3 regions of the Streptomyces sp. NPDC005393 genome follow, and region 2 is predicted to be linked to each of the others. Evidence: riboswitches for the same ligand, from Rfam matches in the RefSeq annotation. Region 2 holds a riboswitch; each other region holds the start of a gene.
The links. Region 2 has a riboswitch for S-adenosylmethionine ahead of thrC (threonine synthase). Riboswitches for the same ligand answer to the same signal wherever they lie in the genome.
Positions count from the first base shown of each region.

Region 1 (6,595 bases), on a different contig from region 2:
GTACGTAAGTGGGGGAGAATGACGGACTCCCACCTGCAGAACGCGTGCTGGCAAACCACACGACCCGAGGCGCTGGCGCGGCAGTCGTAGTTGTAGAGCGACCTGCGCGCCGAGCGGATGGAGTTCTACAAGCGCGCCAACAGCCGCCGAACGAGTGGTCCTGTGACCCCCTTGGCGGCTTCGTCGTGCTGCGCGCCTTTCTGTTCGTCCTGATCGTCGTTGGATTCGCGATCCGGGACCACATCTTCGGCGCACGACGGAAGACAGCCTCGGATGCCGGCGCGGTTCGTGGTGGCAGTGCCGCTGCTAATCGCTGGGTAGGGGCTGCTGAGCAGCGTCATCCTGCGTCAGCTTGGTCACGGCAACATAGGTGTGACGCTGCGAGGGTCGTTCGAAATCGATCCGGTAGCCGGCGGCGTGCAGCGCACTGTCGAGGAGGGTGAGGAGCCAGGCGGGGTCCCATTCCGTGACGTCCTCCAGCGGGTCGTCCAGCTGAAGGAACTCGTCCACCCAGACCTCCGACGCGTCGGCCCCCCACCACCGGTCGCTCCGGACGTCGTTGACCAGGAGATGCCATCCTTTGACCTCGTCGGGCACCAGGGTGGCGTACGCGCCCTCGTCCAGGACTGTGTCCTGGTGGCCCCAGCGTTCAGGGACGTGGGAGGCTTGGATGTAGTCGTACCAGTGGTCTGTCTCGCGCTCCCAGCCGTCGATCAGGGAGTATCCGGACTCGTGTAGTGCGGCGGTGCCGGCGTCGAGCAGCGCAGCGGTGTGTGCGGGATCCGATGAGTCTGAATGTGCCGCAGCCGCTGGTTGCCGGATCGGGATGGTGAGCACCGGGGTGTCACCCTCCGCGCCGCTGCCTTCCAGGGTGAGCTCCCAGTCTTGGGTGCTCCGGTGCAGGACGGCGCTGTGCGCGGGCACGACGCCGGGCACGCGATCCGGTTCGGGCACCCAGTCGAAGCCGTCCCCCAACGGGTCGTCTTCCTCGCCTCGGAATTCCTTGGCCGGCTCCGCGCGTGCCGTCCACCTCGGATCGAGGTAGGCGGATTCCAGAGGAACCTTGAGGGCGTGGTCCATGAAGGCCCAAGTGTCCGGCGACTGCGTCGGGTTGCTCTTGCGGACGAACAGGCGGCCGTCGGCGGCTCGGTAGAAGGCGATGTGCCAGCCCTCCTCCAGCCAGCGCGTGAGCAGCTCTCGCCGGGCGAGCTGCCCGCTGCTGTTGACAGCGGCGGTGGAGAACAGGGCATGGACCGCGGCAAGATCGAGTTCAACGAAGGGGGGAGGATCCTGGACGGGGTGGGCAGGCGTCACGTGCACGGCACAGTCCTTCCGGGGTCGAGGACCCCGGTGGCGCGCCGACCCCGGTGATCCGCTTTTCCCTGCGCGTTTCGCGCAGGGCTGGTCGTCACCCGGAGCACCCGCTGCGGGCGGGATGCTGTCCAGCAAGCCGGGGCTTCTCACTGGAGCTCATGACCGCAGGCAGGCTAGCGCTGCGGACGAGATGTGGCAATGCCTTCCCCTGCTGGACTTCCAGCCGGTTCCTGTGCCAGCATCCGTCCCGGTCACGAAGCCGATCGCGCCCCTGGACGAGCGTCGGCTGGCAACCTCGCCCACCGCGCAAGGTGCCCTCCAGGGAAGACCAGGCCCCCACAGCCCGTGGGGGTAAGCGCGGATCTCCCTGCCCGGCGGGTAAGGGGGTCCCTCTCGGACGGAGGCCCCCATGCCCGCTGACACACCGATCGCCCGAACGCTGCAGTGGACGCTCTACCAGCAGGCCGTAGTGGATATCGAACTGCCCGAAGGAACGGTCCGAGTGGCTCCGGCTCCGCGCGGGGTGACGGTCGGCTCGTTTCCTGTCCGTCACGAGGAGACCGTCCACGTCGTCACGGCCCACAACCCTGGCGGCTGCCTCGCATCCCGACTGGACAACGACCGCGCCCACCAAGAGCTGCTCGGCCTGCTGCGCCGACGTGGACTTCGGTGGTGGCCCGCTGTCGGGGGTGACGCGGAAGGCCAGCACACCGAGGACAGCGCAGCGGTCGTCGGTCTGAGTGACCACGAAGCACACGCACTCGGCCGGCAGTTCGGGCAGGACGCGGTGTTCGCCTGGTCGGCAACGGCATGGAGACTGCTTTGCTGCTTTGGAACCGAGGAGGCACCAATGCGCGGCTGGCAGGCAACCAGGCACTCCCCGGAGAACTGACCCCATCAGCCTCGACACTGACGGTTCGGGTGGCATTGCGACCTTCTCTTCGTGTACCTGCGTAATCGCGGTGCCACCACACTGCCGACGACCCCTCTTCGAGGACTGGACCGATGCCGCCTGCGCCGACGCCACCGAGCCCCTGGAAGACCCTCGCCTGGCAGATCCGCATCAGTGACGAATGGATCGACTTCAGGCACGCCGAGAAGACCGCCGGCGGCGATCCAGCTGGGCTTCTCCGCCAACTCATCCGCTGGTGCCGAGCGGGCCCGGCGCGCGCCGCCCACCGAGAATCAGGTATCTCCCCAGTGCTCCTCATCGCGATGAGGCTCTTCGCCGGGCGGATCCTTCGGTAGCGCCTCGTCGTCGGGGACCCGATGTGCGTCGCTTTGCAGCTGGCGTTGCACAACCGCCCGAGCTTCTTCACATTCTGTTAACTCATTTTCGCTGATCAATACAGCAATAGGGACCTCGTCGTCAGTGAACACGACCCGACTCCTGGAATCGGAGATCATGAAGCCCTGCGTTTCGCGGACTCCGTAGACCGATCCGAAGCGAGGCTCGGTGATGCGAAACCGCTCGGCGAGATAGTGAGCGGCTCCGTCTGGAAAATCGACGCCGGGCGTGAGCAACGCTTGCGGGACGGTCCAGGCACTGCAGCAACCGCCGCACAGCATGAGGCGGTCCTGTCGTCCAGGAGGAGTAGATAGACGCGGCGGTCGATGAGCTGCTGTGGGATATGAGAGGTGGGCACACTGCAAGGCTGCACGTGCGGCTATTTAAGTAGCGAGCGGTGTGCCGTCCTATGGGTGAGACCCTCACCCCACAGCGCCAGTATGTGATGCCGATCGAGGGGGTCCCGCCTTCGCAGGGTGCACAGGTTCCGGTGCATCACGGCATCGTTCTGGCGAGTGCGACGCATGTCGTGAACTGCAAAAACACTGCAGAGACGTTTGGGATCCTGTGCTGCAGCGTTTGGGGGCGTCGCACGGCATCAGGCCTGAGCTGCGACGACGGAATTTCCCACAGATCCCTGTGAGGAGATCGTGGGCAGGCGCGGCCCGGTCCCGTGTGGGCTCAGCCCATGCCCGGGACGAGACGGACGGCCCAGGGGCGGCGGGCCGCCGGCCCGCAACCAGCGGATGAGAGGGAAGGGACTGGCGCTCGGACCGGACCCGGGCGTAAGCAAGAGATGTGCACATGCGGCAGGGTCCCCCGGAACCGGGCCGGCCAGGGCGGCACAGCCATGGCCTGGTCGCGATTCCCCTGGCGCTCATTCTGCTGATCATGGTCGGCGATGTGCTGGCCCCGGCGAGCGTCCGGCTCAGCCCACTGCTGATCGCCGCCCCCGCGATGACCGCGTCGTTCGCCGGGCCCCTGCTCACCGGCTACGTCGGACTCGTGGCGGTGGGCGCCCAGATCGGGATCAATGTGTGGGAGGGCGCCCTGGCCGCGCCCAGCCGCCTGGCCGAGCTCCTCACCCTGGTTCTGGTCTCCGTGCTGATCGTGCTGTTCCGCTCCGTACTCGACCGCCACGCCCGTGAGCTGAGCCGGGTCCGCGTGGTGGCCGACGTGGCGCAGAAGGTGCTGCTGCGCCCGCTGCCCGCCCGGGTCGGCCCGCTGCGGATCGCCTCGGTCTATCTCGCGGCCGCACCGGGCGCCGAGATCGGCGGCGATCTGTACGCGGCGGCGCGCACCTCGCACGCCACCCGGCTGATCATCGGCGATGTCCGGGGCAGCGGGCTGACCGCTGTCGCGGACGCCTCGCTGGTGCTCGGCGCCTTCCGCGCCATTGCCCACTGGCCCGTCCCGCTGACCGACCTCGTGGCGCATCTGGACACCGCCCTGTCCGCGGAGCGGACCGAACCCGCCGACCAGGCGCCCGGGGCGGGGGAGTCGTTCGTCACCGCCGCCGTGCTGGAGATCCCCGACGACCGGTATGCGGTGCGGGTGGTCAACTGCGGACACCCGCCGCCGATTCTGCTGCGCCACTCCACGGTCAAGGCGCTGGAGGGCCGGGCGCCCGCGCTCCCGCTCGGCCTCGGCGACCTCGCGGCCGACCGCTACCACATCGACGACTTCCCCTTCGAGGACGGCGATCTGCTGCTGCTCTACACCGACGGGGTGATCGAGGCGCGCGACGCGAAGGGCACCTTCTACCCGCTCACCGCACGGCTCCCCAGCTGGGACGGCGAGGGCCCACAACCCCTCGTCGACCATCTGCGGCGCGATCTGCTCAGCCATATCGGCGGCCACCAGGCCGACGATGCCGCGCTGGTCGTCCTCGAACGCCGCCGCCCGGGGAGCTGAGCGTGGGGAGCGCGGATCCGCTCGACGGGTTCAATGCGCCGAGCACCGCTAAAATGGTTATATGGGCAGTGGGAACCAAGGCCCTGAGGACTACGGGCCAGACCCCCTCGGCGACTTCCTCGCCCGCTTTCTCGGAACCGGGCCGGCCGGAGAGCGTCCCGACTCACGGCATGTCGATTTCGGCCGGCTGATGAGCGAGCCCGCGCGCCACCTCGTCTCGGCCGCCGCCTCGTACGCCGCCGAGCACGGCAGCACCGACCTCGACACCGAGCATCTGCTGCGGGCCGCGCTCTCGGCCGAGCCGACCCGGACCATGGTCTCCCGCGCCGGAGCCGACCCCGACCGGATCGCCCAGGAGATCGACCGGGAGGCCGGGGAGGGCCCGCCGCGCAGTTCGGTCGCCGTCACTCCCGCCGTCAAGCGGGCGCTGCTCGACGCGCATGAGATAGCCCGCTCCCGCGGCTCCTCGTACATCGGCCCCGAGCATGTGCTGATCGCGCTCGCCGCCAACCGGGACTCCACGGCCGGGCAGATCCTGAACGCCGCCCGCTTCGAACCCCGGGCCGCACCGCAGGCAGGGCCCCCGGCCGCCCCGACGGTGGACCAACGGCCCGTCGTGGACCGCAGCGCCACCCCCACCCTCGACCGCTTCGGCCGCGATCTGACCGAAATGGCCCGCGAGGGCCGGATCGACCCGGTGATCGGCCGCGACGAGGAGATCGAGCAGAGCATCGAGGTGCTCGCCCGGCGCGGCAAGAACAACCCCGTTCTCATCGGCGAGGCCGGTGTCGGCAAGACCGCCGTCGTCGAAGGGCTGGCCCAGCGGATCGCCGACGCCGACGTACCGGACATCCTCCTCGGCCGCCGCGTCGTCCAACTCGACTTCGCGAGCGTCGTGGCCGGCACCCGCTTCCGCGGCGACTTCGAGCAGCGGCTCACCTCGATCATCGACGAGATCCGCACCAACTCCGACGAGCTGATCGTCTTCATCGACGAGCTGCACACCGTCGTCGGTGCCGGCGGCGGCTCCGAAGGCGGCTCGATGGACGCCAGCAATCTGCTCAAGCCCGCCCTATCCCGCGGCGAACTGCATGTCATCGGCGCGACCACTCTCAAGGAGTACCGCCAGTACATCGAGAAGGACGCCGCCCTCGCCCGCCGCTTCCAGCCCATCATGGTCCCCGAGCCGACCCCCGCGGCCGCCGTCGAGATCCTTCGCGGACTGCGCGACCGGTACGAGGCCTACCACCAGGTCCGCTACACCGACGAGGCGCTGCTCGCGGCAGTCGAGCTCGCCGACCGCTATCTGACCGACCGCTTCCTGCCCGACAAGGCGATCGATCTGATGGACCAGGCCGGGGCGCGCGTACGGCTGCGCTCCAGCGCCCGCGGCACCGATCTGCGCGCCCTGGAGCGCGAGGTCGAGCAGCTCACCCGGGAAAAGGACCAGGCCGTCGCCTCGGAGCAGTACGAACGCGCCACCGCGCTACGGGACCGGATCGCCGAGCTGGGCGCCCAGATCACCAAGGGTTCCGGAGCGCAGTCCCACGGCGGGCGCGCCCACGGCGGGCGCGTCGCCGAGGTCACCGTCGAGGACATCGCCGAGATCGTCTCCCGGCAGACCGGGATCCCCGTCAGCAGCCTCACCCAGGAAGAGCGGGAGCGACTGCTGGGTCTGGAGGAACACCTCCGCAAGCGAGTCATCGGGCAGGAAGAGGCCGTCTCCGCCGTCGCCGACGCCGTGCTGCGCTCCCGGGCCGGCCTCGCCGACCCCGACCGCCCGAGCGGCAGCTTCCTCTTCCTCGGCCCCACCGGCGTGGGCAAGACCGAACTCGCCCGCGCGCTGGCCGAGGCGCTTTTCGGCACGGACGACCGCATGATCCGCCTGGACATGAGCGAGTACCAGGAGAAGCACACGGTCAGCCGGATGATCGGCGCCCCGCCCGGCTACGTCGGACACGAGGAGGCCGGGCAACTGACCGAGCCGGTGCGCCGGCAGCCCTATTCGCTGGTGCTCCTCGACGAGGTGGAGAAGGCTCACCCCGATGTCTTCAACATCCTGCTGCAGGTCCTGGACGA
Region 1 is NZ_JBEXFG010000014.1:16,801-23,395, reverse strand. It holds gene ABZS71_RS14665 (hypothetical protein) at 307-1,320, opposite strand; SAM riboswitch class IV at 1,370-1,478, opposite strand; SAM riboswitch class IV at 1,564-1,678, shown strand; gene ABZS71_RS14660 (DUF3293 domain-containing protein) at 1,724-2,206, shown strand; gene ABZS71_RS14655 (hypothetical protein) at 2,500-2,883, opposite strand; gene ABZS71_RS14650 (PP2C family protein-serine/threonine phosphatase) at 3,407-4,516, shown strand; gene ABZS71_RS14645 (ATP-dependent Clp protease ATP-binding subunit) at 4,578-6,595, shown strand, end outside.
Region 1: another riboswitch for S-adenosylmethionine. It lies ahead of ABZS71_RS14660 (DUF3293 domain-containing protein); the one in region 2 lies ahead of thrC (threonine synthase).

Region 2 (6,595 bases):
GGGTGCCGCCCCGACGTCCTGGACGGTTCGACCGACCGGCGAATGATCCGCCGATCAGAAGTCCATGTCACCGCCCGGCATGCCGCCCGGAGCGCCCGCCGCGGCGGCCTTCTCCGGCTTGTCGGCGATGACGGCCTCGGTGGTCAGGAACAGCGCGGCGATCGACGCGGCGTTCTGCAGCGCGGAGCGCGTGACCTTGGCCGGGTCGATGATGCCCTCGGCGATCAGGTCGACGTACTCGCCGGTCGCGGCGTTGAGGCCGTGGCCCGGGGTCAGGTTGCGGACCTTCTCCACCACGACGCCGCCCTCGAGGCCGGCGTTGACCGCGATCTGCTTCAGCGGGGCCTCGAGCGCCAGACGCACGGCCTGGGCACCGGTGGCCTCGTCGCCCTCGAGCTCGAGCTTCTCGAACACGGAGACGGTCTGCAGCAGGGCGACGCCACCACCGGCGACGATGCCCTCCTCCACGGCGGCCTTGGCGTTGCGCACCGCGTCCTCGATGCGGTGCTTGCGCTCCTTGAGCTCGACCTCGGTCGCGGCACCGGCCTTGATGACGGCGACGCCGCCGGCCAGCTTCGCGAGGCGCTCCTGGAGCTTCTCGCGGTCGTAGTCCGAGTCCGAGGACTCGATCTCGGCGCGGATCTGGTTGACCCGGCCCTGCACCTGCTCGGGGTCGCCGGCGCCGTCCACGATGGTGGTCTCGTCCTTGGTGACGGTGACCTTGCGGGCGCGGCCGAGCAGGTCGATCGTCGCATTCTCCAGCTTGAGACCGACCTCCTCGGAGATGACGGTGCCACCGGTGAGGATGGCGATGTCGCCGAGCATGGCCTTACGGCGGTCACCGAAGCCCGGGGCCTTGACGGCGACGGACTTGAAGGTGCCACGGATCTTGTTGACGACCAGGGTCGCCAGGGCCTCGCCCTCGACGTCCTCGGCGATGATCAGCAGCGGCTTGCCCGACTGCATGACCTTCTCCAGCAGCGGAAGGAGGTCCTTCACGCTGGAGATCTTCGAGTTGACGATCAGGATGTACGGGTCGTCGAGCGACGCCTCCATACGCTCCATGTCCGTCGCGAAGTACGGGGAGATGTAGCCCTTGTCGAAGCGCATGCCCTCGGTGAGCTCGAGTTCGAGCCCGAAGGTCTGCGACTCCTCGACGGTGATGACACCTTCCTTGCCGACCTTGTCCATCGCCTCGGCGATGAGCTCGCCGATCTGGGTGTCGGCGGCGGAGATGGAGGCGGTGGAGGCGATCTGCTCCTTGGTCTCCACGTCCTTGGCCTGCTCGAGCAGCTGGGCGGAGACGGCCTCGACGGCCTTCTCGATGCCGCGCTTGAGAGCCATCGGGTTGGCGCCCGCGGCTACGTTGCGGAGGCCTTCCTTGACCAGCGCCTGGGCGAGGACGGTCGCGGTCGTCGTGCCGTCACCGGCGACGTCGTCCGTCTTCTTCGCGACCTCCTTGACCAGCTCGGCGCCGATCTTCTCGTACGGGTCCTCGAGCTCGATCTCCTTGGCGATGGACACACCATCGTTGGTGATCGTGGGGGCGCCCCACTTCTTCTCGAGGACGACGTTACGGCCCTTGGGGCCGAGGGTGACCTTGACGGCGTCGGCGAGCTGGTTCATCCCGCGCTCGAGGCCGCGCCGCGCCTCCTCGTCGAACGCGATGATCTTGGCCATGTGAAGTGGTCCTCCCAAGACGGGGTGGATTGCTCCGGACCGCGCTGGCGCCCGCGACGGACGGCCTGCCGGCCGTACGGTTCCTTGCCCCGTACTGCCGGGCGGGCCTCACCGACCCGGTCCTTCTGTCACTCTCAACGTCAGAGTGCTAACGCCAATGATTAGCACTCGACCCCTATGAGTGCAAGCGCCCGAAGGCGTCGTTGAGGGGTGGCGGTCGGGCGACGGGTGGGCGCAAGCGCCCGGTCAAGGGGGTACAGAAGGCAAGGGAGCGCAGGGCAGGGCGCGTACGCCGAAGGGCCCGTACCCCCAAGGGGGCACAGGCCCTTCGACACTTCAGTCAGCTGCCTCGCGTCGGCGCGTCAGCCTACGGCCACGCGGACCATGTCCGCCTGCGGGCCCTTCTGGCCCTGCGAGATCTCGAACTCGACCCGCTGGCCTTCCTCGAGGGTGCGGTAACCGTCCATCTGGATCGCGCTGTAGTGGACGAACACGTCCGCACCACCGTCGACCGCGATGAAGCCGTACCCCTTCTCCGCGTTGAACCACTTGACGGTGCCCTGAGCCATTCCTAACTCCCCTATTACTGGCCCTTGCGCAGGACCGCACTCCGCGGACCCGGGTCAGACCTCACCCTCCGGTCATGGAGGGTGTGCGCCGGAACGCGTCGACCGCCGCTGAATGTATCCGTCCCAACGCCCTCTGCAACAGGTCAATCGGACGAGAATTCTGGGCATGGCCGATCGGTAAAAAGTGAAGAATTCCCGTGAAGTTCGGGCAAGCCGGGCCGGGCATAGAGCACTAACCCGACAAATCGCGCTCACACTTTGCGCACAAGTTGACGAGTTCTCATATGCGGGTCCGACGGCGGGGCCATGGGAGAAGCGGGGCAACTGTATCGCGATTCCACACACGGAATCGCCCCGTCCGTTTCTCCCCGGACGGGGCGATTCCAAAGGTGAGGGGGTGATCGGAGGTCAGCAGCCGCCCGCGACCGCCGGGATGATCGAGACCCCGGCGCCGTCCGGCGTGGCCGTGCCCAGGCCGTCGGCGAACCGGACGTCGTCGTCGTTGACGTAGACGTTGACGAAGCGGCGCAGCTTGCCGGTGTCATCCAGGACGCGGGCCGAGATCCCCTGGTGGTTCTTCTCCAGGTCTTCCAGGACCTCGGCGAGGGTCGCGCCCTCGGCGCTGACCTCGGCCTGACCGCCGGTGTAGGTGCGCAGGATGGTCGGGATTCGGACGTTGACGCTCATACGAGGCCAGCCTCTCGGAACGAGTCAAGGGTGGGGCGGATGATGGCGGAGGGCCCGGTGGTGGGGGCCACCGCGTCGAGAGTCTTGAGGCCGTCACCGGTGTTGAGGACGACGGTGGTGAGGGTCGGGTCGAGGAGCCCGTCCTCGATCAGCTTCTTCGTCACGCCGACCGTCACCCCGCCCGCGGTCTCCGCGAAGATCCCCTCGGTGCGGGCCAGCAGCTTGATCGCGTCGACGATCTGCTCGTCGTTGACGTCCTCCACGGCGCCGCCGGTGCGGCGCGCGATGTCGAGGACGTACGGGCCGTCCGCCGGGTTGCCGATGGCGAGCGACTTGGCGATGGTCTGCGGCTTCTGCGGCCGTACGACGTCATGGCCCGCCTTGAAGGCGGCGGAGACCGGGGAGCAGCCCTCGGCCTGGGCGCCGAAGATCTTGTACGGCTTGTCCTCGACCAGACCGAGCGCGATGAGCTCCTTCAGCCCCTTGTCGATCTTGGTGAGCTGGGAGCCCGAGGCGATCGGGATGACGATCTGGTCCGGCAGCCGCCAGCCGAGCTGCTCGCAGATCTCGTACGCCAGGGTCTTGGACCCCTCGCCGTAGTACGGACGCAGGTTGACGTTGACGAAGCCCCAGCCCTCGCCCGCGGGGTCGCCGATCAGCTCGCTGCAGAAGCGGTTGACGTCGTCGTACGTGCCCTCGATGCCGACCAGTTCGCCGCCGTAGACGGCCGCCATCACGACCTTGCCCGCCTCCAGGTCGTGTGGGATGAAGACGCAGGAGCGGAATCCCGCACGGGCGGCCGCGGCGCCGACCGCGCCGGCGAGGTTGCCGGTGGAGGAGCAGGAGAGGGTGGTGAAGCCGAAGGCGCGGGCGGCCTGGACGGCGATGGCGACGACCCGGTCCTTGAAGGAGTGAGTGGGGTTGCCGGAGTCGTCCTTGATGTGCAGCTCGCCCGTGACACCGAGCTCACGGGCGAGGTTGTCGGCCTTGACCAGCTGGGTGAAGCCGGGGTTCAGACTGGGCGTGGCCGCGACGTCCGCCGGAACCGGCAGGAGGGGGGCGTAGCGCCAGATGTTGTCCGGACCGGTCTCGATCTGCCGGCGCAGCCCCTCCGGGTCGCCGCTCGGCAGGTCGTACGCGACCTCGAGCGGCCCGAAACACGCCTCGCACGCGAAGATCGGGCCGAGGTCGAAACGCTCACCGCACTCACGGCAGGACAGGGCGACGGCGGGGCCGAAAGGGGTGGAGAAGCCGGAAGTGCCGGAAGTGCCGGAGGCGGCGGAAGAAGTGGTTGAGCTTTCTACAGATTGCACAGCCATGGAGGCGAGGCCCTTTCTCCTCATCTTCCTCGGGACGCATTTCGCCACGAGCCGGAATTGGCACCTTCCCGAGCTGGGAGCCCCGCTGCGAAAGCAGGACCAGCTGGAGGGTTGCCGGGGCTTCAACGGGCCGTTCCCTCTGCCCCTCTGGATGAGCGGTATGGCCGCGGGCCGAGCCCGGGCATTTATGCGCACTATGACCCCCGACATACGACGGTGACGTGCGTTGTTCAAGACTGTAACCGAAGGCCCTGATGGTTGAGGTAGCCGTCCGAACCGCGAGATGGATCACAGCAGGGAGAGATACAGGTGCTGGATGAGGTGGAGCGCTGGCTGGAGCACCGCTCCTGGTCCGCCGACGACCGTCCGCTGGACCGCCTGCTGGCCGCGAAGCGCGACACGGCGACGACCGTGAGCGTCGTGCTGCCCGCCCTGAACGAGGAGGCGACGGTCGGCGAGATCGCCGGGGCGATCCGCCGCGAGCTGATGAGCGAGGCGGCGCCGCTCGTCGATGAGCTGGTGGTGCTGGACTCCGGTTCGACGGACCGTACGGCCGAGGTCGCCGCGGCGGCGGGCGCGACCGTCGTACACCGCGACTCGCTGCTGCCCCGGCTGCCCGCGCTGCCCGGCAAGGGCGAGGTGCTGTGGCGGTCGCTGCTGGCCACGAGCGGCGAGATCGTCTGTTTCATCGACGCCGACCTGCGGGAATTCAATCCGCGCTTTGTCTCGGGGATCGTCGGCCCGCTGCTGACCGACCCCGGGGTGCAGCTGGTCAAGGGCATGTACGACCGGCCGCTCGGCGAAGCCGTGGGCCAGGGCGGACGCGTCACCGAGCTGGTCGCGCGGCCGCTGCTGAATCTGCACTGGCCACAGCTGGCCGGTTTCGTCCAGCCGCTGGGCGGCGAGTACGCGGCGCGCCGCTCCCTGCTGGAGCGGCTGCCCTTCCCGGTCGGCTACGGGGTCGAGCTGGGGCTGCTGGTCGACGCGCTGCACACGGTCGGGCTCGACGCCCTCGCCCAGGTGGACATCGGGGTACGCAAACACCGCCACCAGGACGGACAGGCGCTCGGCCGGATGGCGGCGGCGATCTACCGCACCGCACAGCTGCGGCTGGCGCGCGGCCACTTGGTGCGGCCGCGGCTGACCCAGTTCGACCGGGGCGAGCACGGCTTCGAGCCGCGGACGACGGCCGTGGACACGGAGGAGCGGCCGCCGATGATCGAGATCCCGGAGTACGAGGCGCGGCGGGCGGCGTAGCGGGGCGGTAGCGCTTACGGGGCAACAAACCGCACATGCCGGATGCCCAGCGCACAGAGCACAGAGCACAGAGCACGGCGGGCGGCGGGCGGCGGGCGGGGCGTCGCTCCTACGGAGGCAACAAACCGCACGTATGTTTGCGCGGCGCGCCACATGGCTAGGCTCGCGACATGGGAGCGCCGCGCACCGCACAGATCCTCGTCGCGTCCAACCGCGGCCCGGTTTCGTACGCGCTGGGCGAAGACGGCTCGCTCACCGCCAAGCGCGGCGGCGGCGGGCTGGTCTCCGGTCTCAGCGCGATCGGCCCCGACGCGGGCGCGGTGTGGGTATGCGCCGCGCTCGGGGACGGCGACCGCGAGGCCGCCCGGCGCGCCGAGCGCGGCCACCTGAGCACCGCGGACACGGGCGGGCAGCAGGTGCGGATGCTGGACATCGCACCCGAGGTCTTCGCCGCCGCGTACAACGGCATCGCCAACTCGGTGCTGTGGTTCGTCCATCATCTGCTCTACCAGACCCCCGTCGAGCCGGTCTTCGACGCGGAGTTCGGCGCCCAGTGGGCGGCATACGAGACGTACAACGCGGCCTTCGCCGACGCGCTCGCCGAGGAGGCGGCCGAAGGCGCCGTCGTGCTGGTGCAGGACTACCACCTGGCGCTGGTGCCGGGGATACTCCGCGAGCGCCGGCCCGATCTGCGGATCGGCCACTTCTCGCACACCCCCTGGGCGCCGCCGGACTACTACCGGCTGCTGCCGGACACGGTGGCGGCGCAGGTGCTGCGCGGCATCCTGGGCGGCGACCGCGCCGCGTTTCTCACCGAGCGCTGGGCCACGGCCTTCGCCGACTGCTGCGCGGCGGTGCTGGGCGCGGAGGTCGTACGCGAGGGCGGCGGCGCGGCGACGGCGGTGCGGTTCGAGGGGCGCGAGACCCTGCTCGGGGTGCATGGCCTGGGCGCGGACGCGGAGTTCCTGCGGCAGCGGTCGCGGCAGGCGGATGTCGACGAGCGGCTGACGAACCTGCGGGCGCAGATCGGGCCCGGTCGGAAGTCGATCGTCCGGGTGGACCGCACCGAGCTGTCCAAGAACA
Region 2 is NZ_JBEXFG010000025.1:15,823-22,417, reverse strand. It holds gene groL (chaperonin GroEL) at 55-1,680, opposite strand; gene ABZS71_RS21130 (cold-shock protein) at 2,043-2,249, opposite strand; gene ABZS71_RS21125 (MoaD/ThiS family protein) at 2,658-2,936, opposite strand; gene thrC (threonine synthase) at 2,933-4,255, opposite strand; SAM riboswitch class I at 4,273-4,413, opposite strand; gene ABZS71_RS21115 (glucosyl-3-phosphoglycerate synthase) at 4,565-5,512, shown strand; gene ABZS71_RS21110 (trehalose-6-phosphate synthase) at 5,683-6,595, shown strand, end outside.

Region 3 (6,595 bases), on a different contig from region 2:
CCCTCGATCGCCTCGGCCAGCTCCGGCTGCGTCTCCCGCAGCCGCCCCGCGATCCGCTGCCGGAAGACGGGGTCGCTCTCCACCGCGGCGGCCATCGCGTTCCCCGCGAACTTCGCCCGGCGGGTCGGGGTGAAACGGGCGTACTGCCGCAGCTGAGGTGGCAGTTCGGTGACCGTCAGACCACCGAACGCATCCGCGACGAGCGCCACGACACGCCGCCGCACCCCTTCCGGCAGGGGGCCGTCGAGCGCCTCGGTGACGCCCTCGGCGTCACCGGCCGCTCCGGGGCCGCCCGTCCGCTCCACCACCTGTCATCGCTCCGTTCTCAGGCGCTCGGGCTCGCACTCGGGCGGTCCACCAGCTCAATCTGGTCGACCGCGTTGCACCAGCGACAGCGCACTGACTCAATGGTCTCACTGACCACCTCACGCTCCTCGACTCTCGACTCCCCCGCCAGGTCGAGGTGGACATACTCCACGGCCTTGGTCGAGCGGGTCACATCGAACCGGGTGAGATTGCCGCACAGCGTGCAGCGCCAGCGGGTGTCGGCGGTCGGCAGGGGAACGGCCATCGTCTCGCGTCCTCGCTTCTGGGCTGATCGGCGTCCTGTCACCCTACGGCCTGAGCCCTGGCCTGCGCCGTGCCCGTCTCGCGGCGAGGCACTCTGTGCAGGTTGCACCTGGTACGCGATGATCTGACCATGATCGAGACGTCGGCGGGGCCCGGCCGCCCCCTGATGACTTACACCCTCATGGCCCTGTGCTGCCTGGTCTTCGTCCTGGGACCGGCCTCCGGGCTCAACCCCGGCTATGGCACGGGAAGCGAGCTGGTGGAGGCGCAGTCCGCGTACTTCGAGCGCTGGGGGGTGGTCCCGAGCGCCCTGTGGAGCGGCACCCCCGGCGAGCCGCTGACCCCGCTCACCGCGCTCTTCGTCCACGGCAACTGGCTGCATCTCCTCGGCAACATGCTGTTTCTCTACGTCTTCGGCGCTATGACGGAGGAGCGGATGGGGCGAGTCCAGTTCGCCCTCTTCTACCTCGCCACCGGCTATCTCGCGCTTCTCGGCTACGCCGCCGCGCACGCCGACTCCTCCCAGACCCTGGTCGGCGCCTCCGGAGCCATTTCGGGCGTCCTCGGCGCCTTTCTGTGGCTCTTTCCTCAGGCCCGGGTGACCAGCCTCTTCCCGTTTCTCTTCTTTCTGCCGCTGCGCTTCCCCGCCTGGGTCGTCCTGATCTTCTGGGTCGCCCTCCAATGGCTCGCCGCCCGCGAGGCCGACGACGGCCCCGGCGTCGCCTATCTCGCCCATCTCGTGGGCTTCACGCTCGGTTTTCTCTACGCATGGGCCCGGTTCGGGCGGACGGCTAGAGTGGGCGGCGCAGCCAGGTCCAGCGAGGGAGAAAGCCAGCCGTGATCACTTCGATCGTGCTCATCAAGACCAGCGTGGACCGGATTCCGGAGATCGCCGAGAAGATCGCCGCGATCGAGGGTGTGAGCGAGGTCTATTCGGTCACCGGGGCGCACGATCTGATCGCGATGGTGCGGGTGTCGAAGCACGACGATCTCGCGGACATCATCCCGGGCCGGATCAGCAAGGTGCCGGGGGTCGCCTCCACGGAGACGCACATCGCCTTCCGCACGTACTCGCAGCACGACCTCGAGGCGGCCTTCGCGATCGGGCTCGACAGCTAGGCCCTCGACAGCCAGGCCCCTCGGCAAGGCCCTCGACAGCCGGGCCCAGGGGGCCGCGCCCCCCTGGGCCCGGCTCAGCTCAGCCCCGGGCCGGGACGCAGCGGCCGTCCTCGGTGCGGTAGGTCCACCGGGCGCCGTCCCGGACGAGCTCCCGCACGGCGCGTACGAAGCGCTCCACATGCTCATCCGGGGTGCCCGCCCCGAAGCTGACCCGGATCGCGTTCAGCGAACGCTCCCCGGGCGCCGCCTCGGGCGCACCGCACTCGCCCGGCTCCTCGGGCTCGCTGTCCAGCAGGGTCCGTACCAGCGGATGCGCGCAGAAGAGGCCGTCGCGCACGCCGATGCCGTACTCCGCGGAGAGCGCCGCCGCGAAGTGCGAGCTGTTCCAGCCCTCCACCACGAACGAGAGCACACCCACCCGCGGGGCGTCGTCGCCGAACAGCGACAGCACCCGCACCTCGGGCACCTCGGCCAGCCCCTCCCGCACCTTCGCGATCAAGTGCCGCTCGCGTGCCACCAGGCCCTCGAAACCGGCCTCGGACAGCGCCTTGCACGCCGAGGCGATCGCGTACACCCCGATCACATTCGGCGAACCGGCCTCGTGCCGGGCGGCCGTGGTGTGCCACTCGACGTCCACCCCGCCGGCCCCGTCCTCGACGCGCACCGCGACCTTGCGGCTCGCGCCGCCGCCCGCCAGATACGGCCGCGCCTCCCGCAGCCAGTCGGCCCGCCCGGCCAGGACGCCCGCCCCGAAGGGCGCGTACAGCTTGTGCCCGGAGAACGCCACCCAGTCCACGTCCGCCTCCGCGATGTCCACGGGGTGGTGCGGGGCGAGCTGGGCGGCGTCCAGCACGATACGGGCGCCGTGCGCATGCGCCACCGCGGCCAGTTCCCGCACCGGCCACAGCTCACCGGTCACATTCGACGCACCCGTCACACACACCAGCGCCGGGCCGCCGTCCCGGCCCGCCAGCGCCTGCTCCAGCGTCTCCACCGCCTGCCGCGGCGAGCGCGGCGCGCTCAGATAGCACACCCGCACACCATCCCGCCGCTCCCACGGCAGCAGCGAGGCATGGTGCTCGGTCTCGAACACGAAGACCTCCGTGCCCTGCGGCACCACGGCGGCCAGGAGGTTGAGGGAGTCCGTGGTCGAGCGGGTGAAGACGACCTGGTCGTCCTCGCGGCAGCCGAGGAAGGCGGCGACGTCCTTACGGCTGTTCTCGAACAGATCGGTCGACAGCTGCGAGAGATAGCCCGCCCCGCGGTGCACGCTTCCGTAGTACGGGGCGTACGCGGCGACGTCGTCCCACACCCGCCGCAGGGCGGGCGCGCTGGCGGCGTAGTCGAGCGCGGCGTACGTCACCTCGCCGCCGGTGACCAGGGGTACGCGGACATCGCTGCCCAGCACGGTAAGCGGCTCACAGGTGGCGACAGACGGGTACACGGACATGGCGAATCCTCCCGGGAGGGGTCGTGAATGCGGACGCGCGCGGGCGGAGGCTCGCCGCCGGGGCGCGGAAAAATGAGGTGGAACGGGCCGTCCGGCCCTAGCGCATTCGCTGCATCACGGAAGAACTCCCTCGACCACCAGGACCCCTAGTGCGAGGGGTCCGCGCTTGCCGCAGACCTCGCTGCCTGCGGCCTGGTCATCACCCGGGGCACCCCGCCACGGACGGAGGGTTGCCGGACAGCGGGCCGGGGCCGTAGTCGCTGTCACTCGTGACCTGGGCAGGAGTATGCCATGAGGGGATCGCCGCCCACAGTCCCCGGTCCGCATCCCGGACAGCTAGGGTGGGCCGCTGTACCGGACACGGGGTGCCCCGCGCGGGGCTGAGATCACACCCGTCGAACCTGAACCAGTTCGTACTGGCGGAGGGATGTCATCCATGTCAGCGCCGCATGCCCGCGTCTTCGACGGGCGGATGCCCGCCGCACCCGGTGATCTGCGAATGGAGGCGCGCGGTATCGCGCCGGTGCCCGAGGCCCACCGCTACGGCGGACCGGGACGGCTGTTCACCGTGTGGTTCGCCCCGAACCTCACCATGACCGGCGTGTTCACCGGCACCGTCGGCGTCACCCTCGGCCTGGACTTCACCACCGCGCTGGCCGCCGTCGTCCTCGGCACCCTCCTCGGCGCGGTGCCCACCGCGTACCTGGGCACCTGGGGCAGCCTCACCGGGACCGGCCAGCTGCCGCTGGCCCGGCTGGCCTTCGGCCGGGCTGTCGCGGTGCCCGGCGTACTGCAGTGGCTGTCCTCGGTCGCCTGGGACGCGCTCATCGGCCTGTTCGGCGGCGACGCGCTGGCCCGGCTGTGCGGCTGGCCGTTCTGGCTGGGGGTGCTGGTGATGATGGCCGTCCAAGGGGCGCTCGGCGTACTGGGCTACGAGGCCATCCACCGCACACAGAAGGTGATGACCTTCGTCCTCGCCGCGGCCTTCCTCGCCCTGGCCGTCAAGCTGCCGCACGGCGGCCACCCCGCCGCGACCGCCCACGGCGCCGACCGCGCCGGCGCGTTCGTCCTGACCAGCACGATCGCGCTGAGCCTGGCGCTGTCGTGGGCGCCCTACGCCAGCGACTTCAGCCGCTATCTGCCCCGCGCCACCTCCCGTCCCCGCATGTTCTGGTGCACCCTCCTGGGCGTCACCGTCTCCTTCGTGGCCGTCCAGGCACTCGGGCTGTGGGGAGCCGCCGCCTTCACCGACCAGACGGCCCGGGGCGTCGATGAGGTGCTGGGCGGCGGCACGGTCGGCGCGTTCGGCCTGCTGGCCGTGGCGCTCGCCGCTCTGTGCAGCAACGCCATGAACGACTACAGCGGCTCACTGGCCCTGCAGACCGTCGGCGTACGCGTCCCCCGCCCGCTCGCGGCGGGCCTCGCCGCCGTACTCGGCTTCCCGCTGGTGCTGTGGATGCACGCCGCCGACACCACCGCCCGCTTCCAGAACGTGCTGCTGTTCGTCGGCTACTGGATTCCCGGCTTCGTCGCGGTCGTGGCCGTCGACTGGCTCGCCCGCCGCCGGGGCGGCGCGCCTCTCGACCCGGCCACCGAGACCGCACAGCCCTGGTGGCCGGCGCTCCTGGCCTTCGCCGCCGCCTTCCTGGCGGCGGTGCCCTTCATGGACACCAGCCTGTACACGGGCCCGGTGGCCAAGGCCCTGCACGGGGCCGACCTCGCCTACTACACGGCGTTCCTCGCGGCGCTGGTCGTCTACGCGCCCCTCAGACTGCGACTGGTCGCCCTGCCGGAGGGGCTGAGTGCCCGGAAGGGCTGAGTGCCGGGGCTCGGCCCCGATCCCCGACCCGCCCTCCGGGCGTGTCCTCAATCGCCGGACGGGCTGGTTTTCCGGCCGCAGACCTACGCGTTGCTCGCCAGCACCCACCGCTCCAGCGCGCTCCGCGCCGCCCCCGAGTCGATCGACTCGGCCGCCCGCGCCACGCCCGCCGCGATCCGCTCCGCGAGCGGCTTGTCGCCGGCCCCCGGCTCCAGCGCCGTCAGCGCCGCCGCCGAGTTCAGAAGCACCGCGTCCCGTACCGGACCCGTCTCCCCCGCCAGCAGCCGCCGCGCCACATCGGCGTTGTACGACGCGTCCGCACCGCGCAGCGCCTCCACCGGGGCCAGGTCCATCCCGACATCCCGCGGGTCGAACGTCTCCTGGCGTACGACGCCGTCCCGGACCACCCACACCTGCGAGGTCGCCGTCACCGTCAGCTCGTCCAGACCGTCATCGCCGCGGAACACCAGCGCCGACGAGCCGCGCTCCGCCAGCACACCGGCCACGATCGGCGCCATCCGGGCGTCGGCGACGCCCGTCGCCTGAGCCCGCACCCGCGCCGGGTTGGTCAGCGGGCCGAGGAAGTTGAACGTGGTGGCGATGCCCAGCTCGCGCCGCGCCGGCGCGACATGCCGCAGCGACGGGTGGAACTTCACCGCGAAGCAGAAGGTGATCCCCGCCTCCTCGGCGATCTCGGCGACCCGCCGCGGGCTGATCTCCAGATTGACGCCGAGCTTCTCCAGCACATCGGAGGCGCCGCTGGCGGAGGACGAGGCGCGGTTGCCGTGCTTGACGACCCGCGCGCCGGTGCCGGCGACGACCAGCGCGGACATGGTCGAGATGTTGACGGTCTTGGCGCAATCGCCGCCCGTACCGACGATGTCGACGGTCGGCCCGGGGACCTCGATCACCTTCGCGTGGTCGTACATGGTCCGCACGAGACCGGACACCTCGTCGACGGTCTCGCCCTTGGCCCGCAGCGCGACCGCGAATCCGGCGATCTGGGCGTCGGTGGCCTCGCCGCGCATGATCCGGTCCATGGCCCAGGCGGTGTCGTCGGCGCTGAGGTCCTGGCCGCTGAGCAGCGAGGTCAGTACCTCCGGCCAGGTGCGGGCCGTCGCGGTGCTGTCGCCTCCGGCCGGGGTCACAACGTCCATGGTCCGCTCCTGGATCCGTGGGTGGGCAGGGAAGGGGTCCGCTCTTCGGCGGCCCGTGGCAAGCCTATCGGCGTGAGAACGCCATCGGCCCCACGCCCGTATGGCGGACAACGACCAGGGCCCCGGTGCGGACCCTGAGGTCCGGACCGAGGCCCTGGCGGTGGCGTCAGCTAACCGTGCGAGAGATCAGTGGTGGCCGTGGCCGCTGGTGATCTCGTCGTGCTCCGCGCGCGTCGGCTTCGGGATGACGTTGTCCCCGCCGTAGTAGCTCTTGGAGAGCTTCGAGCGGAGCTTCTGCGACCGCTTTATCTTGCGGGTGACGCCGTTCTCGTCGACCGCCGGTCCGACCTCGTAGGGCTCCGGCTGCTCATGCTGGGTGAGCACGTGCAGCTGCTCCTGCGAGAGCGGCTGGTGGACCTCGACGAACTCACCGTGCGGCAGCCGCTTGATGATGCCGGTCTCGCGACCGTGCAGCACCTT
Region 3 is NZ_JBEXFG010000006.1:64,710-71,304, forward strand. It holds gene ABZS71_RS08595 (NYN domain-containing protein) at 1-308, opposite strand, end outside; gene ABZS71_RS08600 (hypothetical protein) at 326-571, opposite strand; gene ABZS71_RS08605 (rhomboid family intramembrane serine protease) at 701-1,411, shown strand; gene ABZS71_RS08610 (Lrp/AsnC ligand binding domain-containing protein) at 1,408-1,689, shown strand; gene ABZS71_RS08615 (aminotransferase class V-fold PLP-dependent enzyme) at 1,769-3,139, opposite strand; SAM riboswitch class IV at 3,297-3,414, opposite strand; TPP riboswitch at 3,491-3,584, shown strand; gene ABZS71_RS08620 (cytosine permease) at 3,576-4,958, shown strand; gene trpD (anthranilate phosphoribosyltransferase) at 5,042-6,115, opposite strand; gene ABZS71_RS08630 (ubiquinol-cytochrome c reductase cytochrome b subunit) at 6,302-6,595, opposite strand, start outside.
Region 3: another riboswitch for S-adenosylmethionine. It lies ahead of ABZS71_RS08615 (aminotransferase class V-fold PLP-dependent enzyme); the one in region 2 lies ahead of thrC (threonine synthase).